Regions from separate parts of the Pseudomonas sp. RC3H12 genome, predicted to be linked through region 1. Evidence: riboswitches for the same ligand, from Rfam matches in the RefSeq annotation. Region 1 holds a riboswitch; each other region holds the start of a gene.

Region 1 (4,206 bases):
GCTCATCGCGCAGCCAGTCCAGGTAGGCGCTGTCCGAGGTGGGCTCCAGGTCCACCACCAGCAGGCGTTCCACGCCCTGGTCGAGGGCCTCGCGGATCACCGCCCAGAGCCCGTCGAACCCCTCCAGGGTGTCGACGATATCCCGGCCCGCCTCGTGGCCACGCAGGTCACGGATCTCGGCGCCAAAAGCTTCCGCCGCCGAGCCGCCACCCAGGCCGGGGCCGACGAACAACACGCGCTGGTAGTCCATGCTCACGCCCCTCAGAAGGTGTAGGTGTAGCGCAGTTCGCTGGTGAACGGCCGCCCGAGATTGTCAACGTTACTCGCCCGACTGGTGACATAGTCGCGGTCGAACAGGTTCTCCACCAGCAGGCTCAGCCGGTGCTGGCGGGCGCCGTCCAGGTAGCGATAAGCATCGGCGTCGACCACCGAGTAATGGCCGTAGTCGACGCCTTTGGAGCTGACCACGTCGCGGATATAGCGAATGGCGCCCCCGGCCCCCCACCTGCGATCCGCCGATTCGTAACCGAGCCGCGAACGGGCGAAGAAACTCGGCACGTCGTTGATCGTTGCCCCGGTGCGCGACTCGGTGAGGTTGCGGGTCATGTCGGCCTGCAGGCTCCATTGATCGTCAAGCTGGATACGCGCATCGGCCTCGAAGCCACGCATCTGTACCTGCCCCTGGCCGTTGACCCACTGGCTGCCGTCCAGGGTGATCAAGTCGGTGATCTTGCGGCGGAACACGGTGACGCTGGCGCTGAATTCACGTTCCAGCAGCAGGCCGTGGTAATCCAGGCCAAGCTCGGCATTGCGGCTCTTCTCGGGCTTGAGGTCACGGTTGCCGACCTCGTCGCCAGGCTCGTTGACGAACAACTGCTCGGCATTGGGCAGCTTGTAGGCGCTGCCATACTGGCCGCGCAGTTGCCAGTTGTCGTTCAGGTCGTACAGCGAGGTGAGCATGCCGACGGTGGCGCTGTCGCCGCCGCTCATGGCCTCGTGGCGCAGGCCGAGGCTAGGGTGCCAGTTGGGCAAGGCCTCGATCCTGGGCCGCAGTTGGGCGTACAACGCATTGGCCTGGGCCTTGTCGTCGTCGATCACCAGCACGTCGTCCTGGCCCTTGAACCACTGGTTGTCGGAACCGAACACCAGCACGTGGCCGCCGTCGAGTTCGGCCTTGCCCTCGGCCTGCACGCCCCAATCGGTGAAGCCCCAGTAGTCGTTGTGGTTGACCACGTCGCGGGAGCCGTCGGCGCGGTTGTTGATGCGGGTGTAGCGGGTGTCCCAGTCATTGACGTGGCCCTTGACGAAGTAGCTCAGGCGCTCGCTGATGCGCTGTTCGAAGGTAGCCGTGGCGATCTGCTGCACGCGGTCATTGGTGGTCTTGTAATTGTTCACCGGTCGGGCGAAATCGAGGTTGGCGTCGGTGTACTGGTAGAACAGCTCCAGCCGCGCATCGTCACCGAAGGCCTGGATCGCCTTGCCGCCGAAGGTGGTCACCTCGTAGCCGCGCTTCTTGTCGCTGACGTTGCCGCTGTAGTCGCGGTTGCGAAACGGCTGGTAACCGTCGGAGACGTTGTGACTGACATAGGCCAGCAGGCCCAGGTCGCCGAAGCCATTGCTGAAGATCCGCTCGACGCGGGCGTCCTTGCTGCTGCCGGCGAAGCTGTCCAGGCCCAGGTTGACCTCACCTGAAGCCTGACGGCGTTGCGGGCTGCGGGTGACGATGTTGATCACTCCCGCCACGGCCTGGGTGCCGAACAACAGGCTCTGGCCGCCCTTGAGCACCTCGATGCGCTCCACCGCGTTGGCCGGCAGGGTGTCCAGGTACAGGCCGCCGTACAGGCGGTTGTTCAGGCGTACACCGTCGAGCAGGATCAGGGTGTCGTCATTGCGCCCGCCGAGCAGCGAGTAGGTGCCGTAGTCGAACGGGCCGTTCTTCGGCGCGACGTAGAAGCCGGGGATGAACATCTGCATCACCCGGGTGATGTCGGCGCCGGGGCCGGCGCGCTCGATCTGCTCGCGGCTGACGATCTCGACCTTGCTGCCGTACTGGGCCATGGCGGCGACCGTGGTCGACTCCACCGACGGCGCGGCGACGATCTGCTGGTCGAGGATCAGGGGGGTGTTTTCGGCCAGTGCCAGGGGGCTGGCCAGGCAGCCCAGGAACAAAGTCCGGGCCTTGGGGAAACGACGTCGGGAGTGAATCACAGCAATCATGCTCTTCTCGAAAGTGACTTTCGCAGAAGCACGCAGGAGCACGGATCGCGCACACGCCAATACCGGCCCATGCCCGCCCACCGCAGGAGTTTGCCTACAACATTCCAGGCCGGTCTCCGGGCTCGCAAGACAAGATGTCTTCACCTTCCCATGACGCGCGGGCCACAGTGGTCTGTCGAAGGCATCACTTGCATACCGTTGCGGGGGCAGCACCGGACTGGCGCGAAGCGCGTACCGGTTTCCCGTTTCACCCCATGCGCGGCGGCATGGGACACCTGAAATCGGTCGGCATCTGAACACCTTGGGGCAAGGGGCGTCAAGCAAAGGCCGGTGAATCGTTTCGCGTGTTTTTTATCTGCCAATCACTCTAGGCAGATGTGTCAAAAGTTGTAGAATCCGCACGCCCAATCTATTCCCATTCCCTTCGAGCTTTGCCGATGAAGCTGGCCCGCCACACACGATCGCAAGTCGCCTGGGTGCTGTATTTCAGCATCCTGTTCGGCTCGTTGCTGTGCGCCATGGGCCATGGACAGATGGCAGGCTTGCGCCTGGCCGGCCTGGATGACGCCGCCTGGTGCGCGGCCGACAGCAGCGGCGTGTTCAAGGGCGACCAGGACATCACCGACCCGGTGCTGCCTGCCGGCGGCGACTGCGTGATCGCCAGCCTGTTCAGCGCCATCCTGCTGGCGGTGTTCTTCGGCTTGCTGGCCCTGCTCGCCGGGGAGTCGAGCAAACCCTTACCCAGACAACCCGCGCCACGGCTGCCCAAGCAGCGCTGGCCACTGGTCAACCCCCGCGCCTCCCCCGCTTCGCTTCTCGCGTTCTGACATCGCCACGCCCTCGAACTGCCTGATCGGCAGCGGGCGTGCGCTCACCGATTTCAGCCAGGAAGCCTTGCATGTTCCGCATGACCACTCTGGCGCTGCTCGTTGGCAGCGCAACCTGCGCCTGGGCGCAGGACGACACCCTCACCCTGCCCGCCAGCAACGTCACGGCCACGGCCGACCAAGCCAAGGAGGCGACCAGCCTCGACCTCGACCGGCCCATCGAAAGCGGCTCACGCCTGAACCTCAGCGCCCGCGAGAACCCCGCCTCGGTCAGCGTCGCCGACCGCAAGACCATGCAGCGCATCGGCGCGCGCAACTTCCAGGACGCCGCCAATGCGCTGCCCGGAGTCAACGCCTCGGCACCGCCCGGCTGGGGCGGCTACGTGTCGTATCGCGGCTTCAACGGCGCCCAGGTCAGCCAGCTGTTCAACGGCATCAACCTGCAGTACGGCGCCGCCGGGCGCCCGGTCGGGGCATGGATCTACGACCGTGTCGAACTGCTCGGCGGGCCGTCGTCGTTCCTCAACGGCAGCGGCGCCGTGGGCGGCAGCCTGAACATGATCACCAAACTGGCCAACCGCGACGAGGACACCTTCGAGGGCCGCGTCAGCTACGGGCGCTACGACACGATGGAAACCTCGGTCGGCTTCAACAAGGCGCTCAACAGCGGTGACGGCCCACGCCACTACGCGCGGCTCGACTACAGCCGCACCAGCACCAATGGCTATATCGACCGCCAGGAGAACGGGGCAGGCAACCTGGCCTTCTCGCTGCTCAGCGACATCAACGACCAGCTGTCGCACACCCTGGCCATCGAGTACCTCGAAGAGAAGGAAGACAGCCCCTACTGGGGCGCGCCGGTGCTGCAACCGGCCAGCGGCACCCTGCACATCGACAAGCATCACCGTTTCGACAACTACAACGTCGAGGACGGCCGCTACGAGCAGCGCACCCGCTGGCTGCGCTCGATCACCGACTACCGCATCGACGACAGCAACCAGTTGCGCAACACCTTCTACCACTACAACGGCCAGCGCGATTACCGCAACCTCGAGGTGTACCGCTACAACCCCGGCAACACCGCCATCGCCCGCTCCGGCGGCTACCGCCAGCGCCACGACCAGGAGGTCAACGGTAACCGCGTCGAGCTGACCCACCAGGG
Region 2 (4,206 bases), 100 kb from region 1:
GATCTGGTAATCGATGCCCGACTCACGCAGGTGGCGGATCTGTTCGCCGATGGCGCCGTACAGGCTAGGGTCGCCGCTGTGCACGCGGGCCACGTCCTGGCCGTTGGCATGGGCCTGGCGCATGGCCTCGATGATCTGCTCCAGGTGCAGCTCGGCGCTGTTGATGACGGTGTGTGCCTTATGCCCCTCGAGCACTGCAGCTGGTACCAGCGAGCCTGCGTAGATGATTACCGGGCACTGTCGGACAAGGCGCTGGCCCTTGACCGTGATCAGCTCGGGATCGCCGGGGCCGGCACCGATGAAATAGACCGTCATGGAGGTTCCTTGCAGGTAAAGAGGCGGATTATCCGCCGATGGCCAGGGCCAGGGTAGCGCCGCCGAGCGCTTGCCTTGGCACATGCAGGCGCGGCGCAACGCCGGTGCGGCCGGCCAGGGCCAGGGCTGCGCTTTCGGCGACACCCCAGCAGCCAGTCTGGGCGTACACCGTTGTCGAGCGCTGGCTGAGCAGCGCTTCGAAGGTCGACAAGTGGCTGCTGTCGAAGCAGATGAACTGCAACCCGAGCCGCTCGGCCAGTGCCAGCAGGCCGGGCTCGCGCGCCTTGGGTTCGATGCTGGCGATTGCCTTCAGCGCCGACAGGGGCAGGGCGTGGTTGGTCAGGGTCTGGCGCAGCAGCACCGCGAGCGTTTCGACCGGACAGCCACGGCGGCAACCAAAGCCGGCATACAACGCCGGCTGGGGAACAAGGTCGCGCATCAGTGCTGGCTGGAGCGGCGGAACAACCAGGCGCTGAGTAGGCCCAGGGCCAACCAGAACGCGGCGTTGGTCAGCCACGAAGCGATCTTGAACTGGGTCTCCAGCGCCTCGGGGGCCAGGCTTTCATGAACCGCTGGCTGTGGCGCGCCGATCAGGTGCGGGATCACCAGCAGGGCGACGCCGAGCACCTTGAACAGCCAGTGCTGGGCGAACACCAGCAACGCCAGGCCAGCGGCGGTGGCGGCGGCGGTGCCGATCCACCAGGTCTGGCGCTGGCCGAGGTCGGCGGCGGCGGTGCCAGGCAGTTCCGGTGGCAGGCCCAGGGTCGGCGCCAGGCAGAACACGGCGAAGCCCGCCAGGCCCCACAGTGCGCCGGTGGCCACGCGGCCCGGGGCGCGCAGGCTGTACAGTGCGGCGAGGATCAGGGCGAAGCCGACGGCGACCACGAGGTTGCCGCCCGTGGTGGACAGGATACGTTGCCAGCCATCTTCGGGCGCCCAGGCCTCGGCGCTGTGCTCATGGGGCGCTGCGGCCTCGCCATGTTCATGCTGTTCGACGGCGGGGGCGGCGGTTTCATAGGTTTCCGCCTGGAGAATCAACGGGGCGACCCAGAAGCTTTGCAGCAGGGTCAGCAGCAGGGCGGCGAGCAGGCCGCTGAAACCCGCGGTACGGGCGATGCGCGTGATCATGCGGGCGTACTCAGTGGCAAGGGAAGGCGGCGCTGTGGCGGGTGTCGTGGGCGGCGTTGTGCACCGCTTCGATGTGCGAGAAACCGGCGAAGTACACCAGGCACAGGCCCAGCAGGCTGGCGCCGATCGCGACGATCAGGCGCTGGCTGAGACTGACGGGGGTGGCGATACTGGGTTTGGCGTGGGTGATGGGCATGACGCGTTCCTCTGCTGCTTTTGTTGTGGCAACGGGCAGGCGCGACGCCCCCGGGCGCGGCTGGCCCAGGTGATACGACAGCGCCCGCCCACCGCGGGGTGTTCTGCAAGCATGTCAGGCCGGTCTCCGGGCTGGCGAGGTGGAGCGGGGCTCCATCGATCAAGCGCCACCTTCCCATGCCGCACGATGGGCACAGTGGTCTGGACGCTTCTCTCGCTTACCGTTGCGGGGGCAGCACCGGCCTTGTCGCCCTCTTCAAGGAGGCGCGACGCACCGGTTTCCCGTTTCACCCCCGTTGGGGGCACCTGAACGCAATGCGCTAGCAAATCACGGGGCCGGGCCTGCGTCAATCGCCGCGGCGGTTGACCGCCAGGCAGGCACTGCGTAGCCTTGCCGGTTCGAGGTTCCCGGGCGCTGGCCCGGGCTAAGACGGGAACGCGGTACAAGCCGCGGCTGCCCCCGCAACTGTAGGCACTGATGACGGATCGGCACAGCCACTGCGCACGCGCGGGAAGGCGCCATCCCACTGGCTTTGACGGCCGGCGGTGCAAGCCAGGAGACCTGCCTCGCAACGTTTTCGACTTTCAACCGGGCGGGGTGATCCGGTGGCGAACCCGCCAGGCCGACACGGGCCGTGGCTGTCGTCCTGCATGCCCGCGCCATTGCTGCCAAGGGCATCGCGACATGAAAACACTGGCCAAGCTTCCCGTCACCATCGTTACCGGCTTCCTCGGCTCGGGCAAGACCACCTTGCTGCGCCATATGCTCGACAACGCCCAGGGCCGCCGCATCGCGGTGATCGTCAACGAGTTCGGCGAGCTTGGCATCGATGGCGAAATCCTCAAGCAGTGCAGCATCGGCTGCTCCGAGGAAGAGGCCAACGGCCGCGTCTACGAGCTGGCCAACGGCTGCCTGTGCTGCACCGTGCAGGAGGAGTTCTTCCCGGTGATGCGCGAGCTGGTGGCGCGCCGCGGCGACCTCGACCATATCCTTATCGAAACCAGCGGCCTGGCCTTGCCCAAGCCGCTGGTACAGGCCTTCCAGTGGCCGGAAATCCGCAACGCCTGCACGGTCGACGCGGTGATCACCGTGGTCGACAGCCCGGCCGTGGCCGCCGGCACCTTTGCCGCCTACCCGGACCAGGTCGACGCCCAGCGCAAGCTCGACCCTAATCTCGACCATGAGTCGCCGCTGCACGAACTGTTCGCCGACCAACTGGGCAGCGCCGACCTGGTGGTACTGAACAAGGCCGACCTGATCGATGCCGAGGGCCTGGCCAAGGTCCGTGCCGAAGTGGCCGAGGAACTGCCGCCGGCGGTCAAGGTGATCGAGGCAAGCAGTGGTCGCCTGCCGCTGGAGGTGCTGCTGGGCGTGGGCGCCGAGTCCGAGGCGCATATCGATGGCCGCCGCACCCACCACGACAGCCATCACGACGGCGATGACCATGACGACCATGACCACGACGCCTTTGACTCGATCTCCATCGACCTGCCCGAGGCTGACGAAAGCCTGTTGCTCGATGCCTTGACGCAACTGGTCACCGAGTTTGGCATCCTGCGCGCCAAGGGCTTCGCCGCCATTCCCGGCAAGCCGATGCGCCTGCTGATCCAGGGCGTGGGCACCCGCTTCGACAAGCATTTCGACCGTGCATGGCGCAGCGAGGAGCCACGGATCACCCGCCTGGTGCTGATCGGCCAGGACCTGGACGCGACCCAGCTGGAAGCGCGCCTGCGCCAGGCCCTGGGCGCCTGACCCATGCACCTGCTGCGGACCCAGCCCGGCGGCTTTGTGCCGGACGACAGCATCGCCGACCTCGGCCAGACCCCCGCCGAACTGGTGATCCTCTGCAGCGGTGATTCACACCTGGCGCTGCTTGCCGAAACCGCCGAGCAGTTGCCGGCGGATTTCCCCAGTGTGCGCCTGGCCAATCCGATGCAGGTACAGAACCATGCCTCGGTCGACCTGTATGTCGACCAGGTGCTGCGCCATGCCAAGGTGATCCTGGTGTCGCTGCATGGCGGTGTCGGTTACTGGCGCTATGGTGTCGAACAACTGGTCGAGTTGGCCGCCCGTGGCGTACAGCTGATCCTGGTACCCGGCGACGACCGTCCCGACCCGGAGCTGACCGGCCTGGGCACGGTATGTGGGGAACAGGCCGAGCGCCTCTGGCATTTCCTGCGCCAGGGTGGCAAGGCCAATGCACTGAACCTGTTCAACTGCCTGGCCAGCCAGTGGCTGGGGCGCGCCTACCCCTGGGACGAGCCGCAGGCCTTGCCGCGCACGGTGGTCTATCACCCGGCCAAGGCCACCGCACGGCTCGAGGACTGGTACGCCGAATGGCATCCGGAGTACCCGGTGGCACCGCTGCTGTTCTACCGCTCCCACCTGCAGGCAGCCAACACCGCGTTCATCGATGTGTTCTGCCAGCGCCTGCAGGCTTGCGGCTTGAATCCGTTACCGATCGCCGTGGCCAGCCTCAAGGAACGCGCCTGCCTGGACCAGGTCGAGGCCTGGCTCGACGAAGTGCAGGCCGAGGTGGTGATCAACACCACAGGTTTTGCCCTGTC
Region 3 (4,206 bases), 440 kb from region 1:
AGGCCCTAGTCGAGCAGGTGGCGCGATGATGTTCAAGCACGACGCGATGGCCGTCAGACCTGGGCTCTTGTGGGAGCGGGCCAAGCCCGCTCCCACGCTGTTACCTGGCCGACCTAGAAGCTGTAGTCCACCGTGGCGAAATACGAGCGCGGTGCGCCCAGCAGCCACTGTTCGCCGCTGTAGCTCGACTGGGCGTACTCGCGATCGAACAGGTTGTTCACCTGCAGGCCCAGGCGCACGTCGGGTAGCACCTGCCAGCCGATGTTGGCATCGACCACGGTGTAGCCCGGCACGCGTTGGTCATTGGCGGCGCTGGTATAGCGGGCGTCTACGTAGCGCAGGCCAATACCGGTGTCGACGCTTTGCCCGAAGCCTTTGCTCAGCCACAGGTTGGCGGTTCGACGTGGGACGTCCTGAGGGTGGTTGCCAGACCGGTCGTAGGAAACGCCTCGGCTGAGCTGAGTGAAGTCATCGTACTTGGCGCGCACCAAGGCTGCGTTGCCCGACAGTTGCCATTGATTGCCCAGTGCCAGCTCCAGGCTTGCCTCCAGGCCATCGGAGGTCTGTTGGCCTGCCTGCTGGCTGCGCTTGGAGACCACGTCGTACACCGGCAGCTTCTTCTTGACGATGTGGTAGGCCGCCAACGTCCATTCGCCGCGTCCGTCCCAGAACCGTTGCTTGAGGCCGAATTCGGTCTGCTTGGCTTCGGTCAGTTCAAGGCGTTGCTCCGGGCGCAGGGTCAGCAGGTCACCGACACCATCCTCGCTGGTGGAGTACTGGCCGTACACCGACAGATCGTCAGTCAGCGCGTACACCAGGCCGGCGCGCCAGTTGCCGCCACGCAGGCTCTGGTCTTCGCGAGTGTCCTTCACCAGGTCGTTGCGGTCGATGTGGTTCTGGTCGCGGCGTATGCCGGTGACCAGCGACAGGCGCTCGGTCAGTTGCGTGCGGTTTTCGGCGAACAGCGAGAAGGTGCTGGTTTTCGACAGCGTCTGCGGGCGCGTCGGATCGGCACTGTGGAACCCGCCGGGCGCCGGCCGCCAAGGGTCGAGCGGGTCGGTGTAGCCATCCTCATAGGGTGAGTTGCTGTCGATGTTGAAGCGGATCTTGTTGTACTCGGCGCCCACCACGGTCTTGCTGGCCAGGCCGAACAGCGAGTGATCGAAGGTGAAGCTCTGGCGGTCGCCGATCTGCTCCTGGTTGTGCTTGATCTCCAGGAAACTGCGGCGCTGGATCACACCGGCATCCCAGGCGTATTCCTCGGCATTGCGCCAGTGGCGACGGCTTTTGATGTAGTACAGCTGGTTGCTGGCGCTGATGCTGTCGCTGATGTTCCAGTCGCTGGTCAGCCGTGTCCACTCATCGTGGTAGCGCTGCTGGTCATTGCTGACGTTGTAGTTCTTGTTGCGCACGCTGCTGCGCAGATGGCCGTCGATCAGCGGCGTGCCGTAGTAGTTGGCAGGTTGTGCGTCGCCGCGTTCGTGGGACAAGGTGAAGCTCAGGTCGTCACTGGCATCGAAGCGCAGTGCGCCGGAAAACGCCAGGCTGCGCGAATCGGTGCGGTCGACCCAGCCGTTGCCTGCCTGCTGGTTCAGGGTGGCGCGGTAGCTCAGGCGCTCGCTCAGACTGCCGCCGCTGTCCAGGCCCAGTTGCTGGCGGTCCCAGGAGCCGTAGCCCAGGCGCAGGTGGTTGCGGATATCACCGCTGAAGGGCTTTTTCGGGATCACGTTGACCACAGCCCCCGTAGCGCCCTCGCCATACAGCACCGAGGCAGGCCCACGGATCACATCGATACGCTCGACCATCCAGGGATCGACCGGGTAGGTGAGGGTGCCGGCGCCGGCGTACAGGCGCGCCCCGTCGAACAGGGTCATCACCGAACTCTGGCCCGTGAAACCGCGCGCCGACAAGCCGGTGCCGCCATCGCCAGGGGTACCGATGAAGGTGATGCCCGGCGAGCGGGTCACGGCATCCTGCACCGTGGTGTTGTTGCGCTGCTGGATTTGCGCGGCGGTGATGCTGCTGGTGCTCGCCGGGGTTTCCAGGGCACTGAGGTTCAGGCGTGAACCGGCTTGGGTGGGGGTGGCCAGGTCGACGGTCTGCGGGTCGCGGCTGTCGGTGATCGCCGTGGAGGGCAGGGTGAGCGCAGGGCTGGGCTGCTCGTCGGCCAGCGCCGGCAGGGACACGGCCAGGCAGGCCGCCAGGGTGTGAAGCTTGTTGATACGGGACATGTCGTTCCACTGCTGCAGGAAAGAATGGATCCCGGTGGAAAACACGCAACGGCGAAGCGCGCGCAGGCGCGCACGCGAATACCGGCCTGCGCCCGCCCACCGCGGGTTGCCAAGTGAAGCCTCAGGCCGGTCTCCGGGCTTGCGAGGGTCGTGAAGCCTTCACCTTCCCATGCGTGTGCACAGTGGTCTGTCGAAGGGTTCGCTCGCTTACCGTTGCGGGGGCAGCGCCGGACTTGTCGTGGTATCGACTCACCGGCTTCCCGTTTCACCTTGCGCGCGGCGGCGCAGGGCACCTGAAACTGGCGCGCATCTGACCACCGAACGGGCAGGGAGTCAATCGTCTGGATGGGTGGGCTGAATCTTGCTGAATCGCGGTTCAGAGCGGTTGCCGTCAGGCAGGTATTGTCTGCGGCCAGGCCTCGTGCATTGGCGCAGGCCGCGCAGGGCGCTACCATCGGCAGCCAGCCTCCTTATCCAACACCAACAAGCCAAGGACGCGTATGACCGAGCACGCCCTGTCCCTGCAACAACTCGCCGCCCCCGAAGGCATCTGCTACGGCTGCGGCTGTTCCCACCCCAGCGGCCTGCATGTGCAGAGCCACTGGGACGCCGACGGCATCCACCTGTCGTGCCGGCATACCCCCGACCCGACTTTCACCGGCTGGCCCGGCCTGGTCTACGGTGGCCTGCTGGCCATGCTGGTCGACTGCCACTCCAACTGGACCGCCATGGCCTGTCACTACCGTGCCGAAGGCCGCGAACCTGGCACCTTGCCACGTATCGACTGCGTCACCGGCCAGCTTGGCCTGACCTACCTCAAGCCCACGCCCATGGGCGTCGAACTGCTGCTCAAGGCTCGGGTCGAGGGCGAGCTGGGGCGCAAGACCCGGGTGATCTGCGAGGTCTGGGCCGGGGATGTACTGACTGTCACCGCCGATTCGGTATTTGTGCGGGTCGACACCGAGAAGCTCAAGCGCCAGGCCCATGGCGACGCCTGAACTTGCACCGATGGGGTGGGGCTGGCATTGTCGAACGTGACCCGGCTGCCCGACAGGATGTTGCCATGCCCTACCAGATTCGCCCGGCCCGTGACGAAGACTGCGTGGCCCTGAGCCTTGTCGGCCAGGCGACCTTCGCCCTGGCCAGCCCGCCCGATAGCGCGGTCAGCGCCCAGCAACACTACATCGCCCACCATCTCCAGCCCGAACATTTCCAGGCGCACCTGGAGCACCCGCACAAGCGGTTGCTGGTGGTCGAACGGGATGGCCAGGTGCTGGGCTACAGCATGCTCGACCTGGCGCCCGGCAAGCTGGGCATTGCCGAAGCCGATCAACTGGCGGAAATCTCCCGCTGCTATGTACTACCCTGCGCCCATGGCACCGGCGCCGCGCAATTGTTGCTCGCCACCACCCTGGCCCAGGTCGATGGCCAGGCGCGCCTGACAGTTAATGAGCTGAACGCTCGGGCGATCGGTTTCTATCAGCGCAACGGCTTTCGCAAGGTGGGCGAGGCGATCTTCCCTTGCGGCGACGAGCGGCACCGCGACTGGGTGATGGTCAGGATGGCCGAAGATCATCTAGATTGAAGGCTCCCAACGCGAAGGCACCCCATGACCGAACTTTCCGCATTCCCCATCACCGGCAAATGGCCGGCGCGACACCCCGAGCGTCTGCAACTGTACTCGCTGGCCACGCCCAACGGGGTCAAGGTCTCGATCATGCTCGAGGAAATCGGCCTGCCCTACGAGGTGCACAAGGTCAGCTTCGAAACCGAGGATCAGTTGAGCCCCGCGTTCATCTCCCTGAGCGCCAACAACAAGATCCCGGCGATCCTCGATCCCAATGGGCCGGGGGGCCAGCCGTTGCCCTTGTTCGAGTCGGGGGCGATCCTGCAGTACCTGGCCGAGAAGAGCGGCCAGTTGCTGAGCCAGGACCCGGCCCAGCGCTACCAGACCCTGCAGTGGCTGATGTTCCAG
Region 4 (4,206 bases), 200 kb from region 1:
GCAACAGCACCTGCGGCCGTTGCGCCAGGGCCCGGGCGATGTGCACGCGCTGGCGTTCGCCGCCAGACAGTTCGCCCCATAGCCGTCGGCGCAGGTGGCTGGCGTCGGCGTCGGCCAGCGCCTGTTCGACGATGGAGCGGTCATCGTTGCCGAACGGTGCCAGGGCCGAGAGCCAGGGCGTGCGGCCCAGGGCGACGGCGTCGTACACGCTGATGGCGTCCAGGGTGTCGGCCTGTTGCTCGACCAGGGCCAGGCGTTGGGCGATATGCCGGCGCGGCATGCGCTCCAGCGCTTCGCCGAGCAGGCGCACGTTGCCACTGCTGGGCGTGCGCAGGCCGGCGAGCAGCTTGAGCAGGGTGGACTTGCCCGAGCCGTTTGGGCCGACCACGCCGAGGGTTTCGCCGGGCATCACGCTCAGGTCGACCCCCTGCAACACGTCGCGTCCGCCCAGGCGCAAGCCGAGCCCTTGGCAGGTGAGCGGCGCGTCGGCGATGGTGGTCATCACGCTCATGGGCGCCCCCGGCGGCTGATCAGGATCAGCGCGAACACCGGTGCGCCGATCAAGGCCGTGACCACGCCCACCGGGATCACCTGGCCGGTGATCAGGGTGCGCGAGAGGATGTCGGCGATGATCAGGAACAGCGCACCGCCCAGGGCGCTGGCCGGCAGCAGGCGGCTATGTCCGGGGCCGAGCAGCAGGCGCAGGGCGTGGGGGATGACCAGGCCGACGAAGCCGATGGCGCCGACGATGGACACCATCACTGCGGTGACCAGCGCCGCGCAACTGATCAGCAGCAGCTGTGTACGGCGCACCGGTACGCCCAGCGAGGCCGCCGAGTCGGCGCCGAAGGTAAAGGCGTCCAGTGCCCGGCGCTGCCACAGGCATATCGCGATGCCGAACAGGGCGACCGGCACCGCCAGCCACACCGACGGCCAGCGCACGCCGCTGAGGTTGCCCAACAGCCAGAACAGGATGCCGCGGGCCTGCTCGGCGGTGGCCGACTTGGTGATGAGGAAGGCGGTGAGGGCGTTGAACAACTGCGAGCCGGCGATGCCGGCGAGGATCACCTGGGCGTTGTCATGGCGGCTGCCACTGGCGCGCGACAGCAGCAGCACCAGGGCGAACGCCGCCAGCGCGCCGATGAAGGCGCCGGCCGACAGCGACAGCACCGCCCCGCCCAGGCCGAACAACCCCACCGCCACTGCACCGGTCGAGGCACCGGCCGACAGGCCCAGCAGGTACGGTTCGGCCAGCGGGTTGCGCAGCAGCGCCTGGAGGATCACCCCGCAGGTCGCCAGCCCCGCGCCACAAGCGGCGGCGACCAGGGTGCGCGGCAGGCGGTAGTTCCAGACAATGCCGGCGTCGATCGGGTCGACGGAATGGCCGGCCTGCCACAGCTGGTTGGCCAGCACCTGCCAGATCGCCTCGGCGCCGACTCGGGTCTCGCCGATGGCAATCCCGGCAAGCATGGCCAGGCACAGGGCGAGCAAGGCAAAGAGGCTGATGGGCAGCAGGCGGCTCATGGCTGGGGTGCTTTACCGCTGGCGAAGGCGCTGGACAGCACGTCCAGGCCGCGGAACAGGCGTATGCCGGCCTGCATGGCGTCGGCATCGAGGACGATGATGCGGCCGTGCTTGACCGCGTCCATATTGCGCGTGACCGGGTCGCTGCGCAGGAAGTCGAGTTTTTTCTGGTAGTCGTCGGCCGGGTAGCGGCGGCGGTCCATGCGCGCGACGATCAGCCAGGTGGGGTTGGCTTTGACCAGGGTCTCCCAGCCCACGGTAGGCCATTCTTCGCTGGACTCGACCACGTTGCGCACGCCGAGGGTCTGTAGCATGTAGTCGGCCACGCCCTGGCGGCCGGCGACATAGGGGTCGGTCTTGAGGTCGGCGCTGGAGAACCAGAACAGCGCGCTGGTGTGCGCCAGGTCCTGGCCGGCCAGGCGCTTCCTGGCCTGTTCCAGCTGGCCCTGGAGCTCGGCATTCAGGCGCGCGCCACGCTCCTGCACGTCGAAGATCTCGGCCAGCTGGCTGACGCTCTTGTAGATGCTCTGCACCTTGAACGGCTGCAGGCGGGTGCCGTCGGCGCCCACCAGGTTGTCCTTGCCCTCGCAGTCCGAGGGCAGCAGGTAGGTGGGGATGCCCAGCTCCTGGAACTGCTCGCGGGTGCCTACCGCGCCCTGGGCGCCGATCATCCACTCGAACTGCGCCGTCACCAGTTGCGGACGCTTGCCGACCACCACCTCGAAGCTCGGTTCGTTGTCGGCCAGACGCGGGACCTTGTCGTTCTGCGTCTTGAATTCCGGCAGCACGTTGTTGAACCACAGCGAGGTGCCCGCCAGCCGCTCACCGAGGCCCAGGGCATAGAGCAGCTCGGTACCGGCCTGGCCGACGGTCACCGCCCGTTGCGGGGCCTGGGTGAAGGTCTGCGGCATGCCGCAGTTGTCGACGGTCAGCGGGTACTGGGTGGCGCTGGCGTGGGCCAGGCCCGACAGGGACAGGCCGGCGAGGAGGGCGACGAGGCGGTGCGGCATGGTGGGGCGATCTCCTGGGTGGTGCACGGAATGGCCCACGGACAGGCATCGCCCGACAGCCTGCGCAAGCACGCGGCCAGGGCGGATGACCATCCCGGACACCCCGCCGGTTGGTGAATGCGTGCCGGCAGGTCTCCTGACTGGTGCGTCCAGGCCGGCGCCAGCCTTCCCGGGTCGGCAGACCCAGTGGCATCGATGGCGCAGGCTCGGCACCTACAGTTGCGGGGGCAGTTCCCTTTGGATCGCCAGTGGCGAGCCCGGGATTCCCTTTTGATTCCGTGTGGAAACCGGCGGGCGGCATGGTAGACCATCGGGCTGTCGGGTGAAAACGCTTTTACAGGTACTTGAGCCAGGCGATATCGCGCCGGCGCGCTTTCAGCCCGGCGAACCAGCGCACCGGCAGGTACAGGGCAAGCGGCAGCAGCACGGCGGTCAGCCATACCGCCCCGATGCCATCGAAACCGAAATAGCGGCCCTGGTTCAGGCCGAACAGCGCCACGCAGGCCACGTACAGCAGCTTGAGCGCATACAGGTGCAGCAGGTAGAAGAACATCGGCGCTGCGCCAAACACCGCAAGCGGGCCGATCCAGCGGGCGTCGCCGGCACGCTCGAAGCCGCGCAGCAGGAGCAGGCCGACGCCGAGGGTCAGGGCCAGGAACAGCAGCGACGGTGGGTATTTGGTGATATTGAAGAAACTCATCAGCGTCTGCCCGACGCTGGCGTAGAGGCTCCAGGGGGCTTCGCCGTAGCCATTGAGCAGGCGCAGCGCGCCGAACCCCAGCAGCAGGCCCGCGCCGACCCATAGCAGACGCTGCTGGCGCTTGCCGGCGTCGCTGCCCCGGGCAAACCACGGCCCGAGGCCATAACCCAGGGCGATCACGCCGATCCACGGCAACAGCGGGTAGGACGTGCGCAAGCGCAGATGTTCGCCCACCTCCAGCCAACTGCGCTCATGCAGGATCGCCCATGGCACATGCAGCGCCGATTCCGGCCCGAAATGCAGGCCATCGAGCAGGTTGTGACCGGCGACGATCAGCGCGCCGAGGGCGAGTAGCGCCGGACGCGGCAGCCACACCAGCAGCGACAGGGCGAGCATGCTCAGGCCGATGGCCCAGATCACCTGCAGGTAGATCACGCTCGGAGGCAACTGGAAGGTCCAGGCGAAGTTGACCAGGGTGAATTCCAGCACAACCAGGAACAGACCGCGTTTGAACAGGAACACCGAGACATCGCCACGGCCCTGGTGCTTTTCGCCATACAACCAGGCAGATAGCCCGGTAAGCAGCACGAACACCGGCGCGCACAGGTGCGCCAGGGTACGGCTGGCGAACAGGCTGGGTTCGGTGGCGTCGATCGCATCGATGGTCATCGGGTCGCTGACCTGGCGATGCAGGAAGAAGGTTTCGCGCACGTGGTCCAGCAGCATGAACAGGATCACCAGGCCGCGCAGGGCGTCGATGCTTTGCAGGCGTTGGGTGGGGAGGGCGGTTGGGAAACTGGTCATCGAGGAGGGGTCGCAGGTTGGAAGGGTATTCGAATGAAACGTTATCTTATTTCATTTTGATGGGGCCTGGGTACTGAAATGCGCTGGAGTAGCCAGCGTCATCGCAAGTAATGCGTCGTTCTGGACGACACAGCGCGGCGACTTAGGAACTCCAACCTGTCTCAGGCA

What was found. Region 1 has a riboswitch for cobalamin ahead of KHO27_RS10450 (TonB-dependent receptor plug domain-containing protein). Riboswitches for the same ligand answer to the same signal wherever they lie in the genome.
Region 2: it holds a riboswitch for cobalamin, as region 1 does, so the genes downstream of both, KHO27_RS10885 (CbtB domain-containing protein) here and KHO27_RS10450 (TonB-dependent receptor plug domain-containing protein) in region 1, are expected to answer to the same signal.
Region 3: it holds a riboswitch for cobalamin, as region 1 does, so the genes downstream of both, KHO27_RS12405 (TonB-dependent receptor) here and KHO27_RS10450 (TonB-dependent receptor plug domain-containing protein) in region 1, are expected to answer to the same signal.
Region 4: it holds a riboswitch for cobalamin, as region 1 does, so the genes downstream of both, KHO27_RS11325 (ABC transporter substrate-binding protein) here and KHO27_RS10450 (TonB-dependent receptor plug domain-containing protein) in region 1, are expected to answer to the same signal.

What each region holds. Positions count from the first base shown of each region.
Region 1 is NZ_CP075595.1:2,290,620-2,294,825, forward strand. It holds gene KHO27_RS10445 ((2Fe-2S) ferredoxin domain-containing protein) at 1-250, opposite strand, end outside; gene KHO27_RS10450 (TonB-dependent receptor plug domain-containing protein) at 262-2,217, opposite strand; cobalamin riboswitch at 2,308-2,511, opposite strand; gene KHO27_RS10455 (DUF2946 family protein) at 2,655-3,044, shown strand; gene KHO27_RS10460 (TonB-dependent receptor) at 3,116-4,206, shown strand, end outside.
Region 2 is NZ_CP075595.1:2,391,591-2,395,796, reverse strand. It holds gene cobM (precorrin-4 C(11)-methyltransferase) at 1-315, opposite strand, end outside; gene KHO27_RS10895 (cobalamin biosynthesis protein) at 344-754, opposite strand; gene KHO27_RS10890 (CbtA family protein) at 754-1,443, opposite strand; gene KHO27_RS10885 (CbtB domain-containing protein) at 1,454-1,639, opposite strand; cobalamin riboswitch at 1,740-1,962, opposite strand; cobalamin riboswitch at 2,024-2,222, shown strand; gene cobW (cobalamin biosynthesis protein CobW) at 2,324-3,391, shown strand; gene cobN (cobaltochelatase subunit CobN) at 3,395-4,206, shown strand, end outside.
Region 3 is NZ_CP075595.1:2,735,151-2,739,356, reverse strand. It holds gene KHO27_RS12405 (TonB-dependent receptor) at 114-2,231, opposite strand; cobalamin riboswitch at 2,339-2,543, opposite strand; gene KHO27_RS12400 (PaaI family thioesterase) at 2,732-3,229, shown strand; gene KHO27_RS12395 (GNAT family N-acetyltransferase) at 3,295-3,816, shown strand; gene KHO27_RS12390 (glutathione S-transferase N-terminal domain-containing protein) at 3,841-4,206, shown strand, end outside.
Region 4 is NZ_CP075595.1:2,486,588-2,490,793, reverse strand. It holds gene KHO27_RS11335 (ABC transporter ATP-binding protein) at 1-493, opposite strand, end outside; gene KHO27_RS11330 (FecCD family ABC transporter permease) at 508-1,524, opposite strand; gene KHO27_RS11325 (ABC transporter substrate-binding protein) at 1,521-2,534, opposite strand; cobalamin riboswitch at 2,644-2,841, opposite strand; gene KHO27_RS11320 (acetyltransferase domain-containing protein) at 2,869-4,038, opposite strand.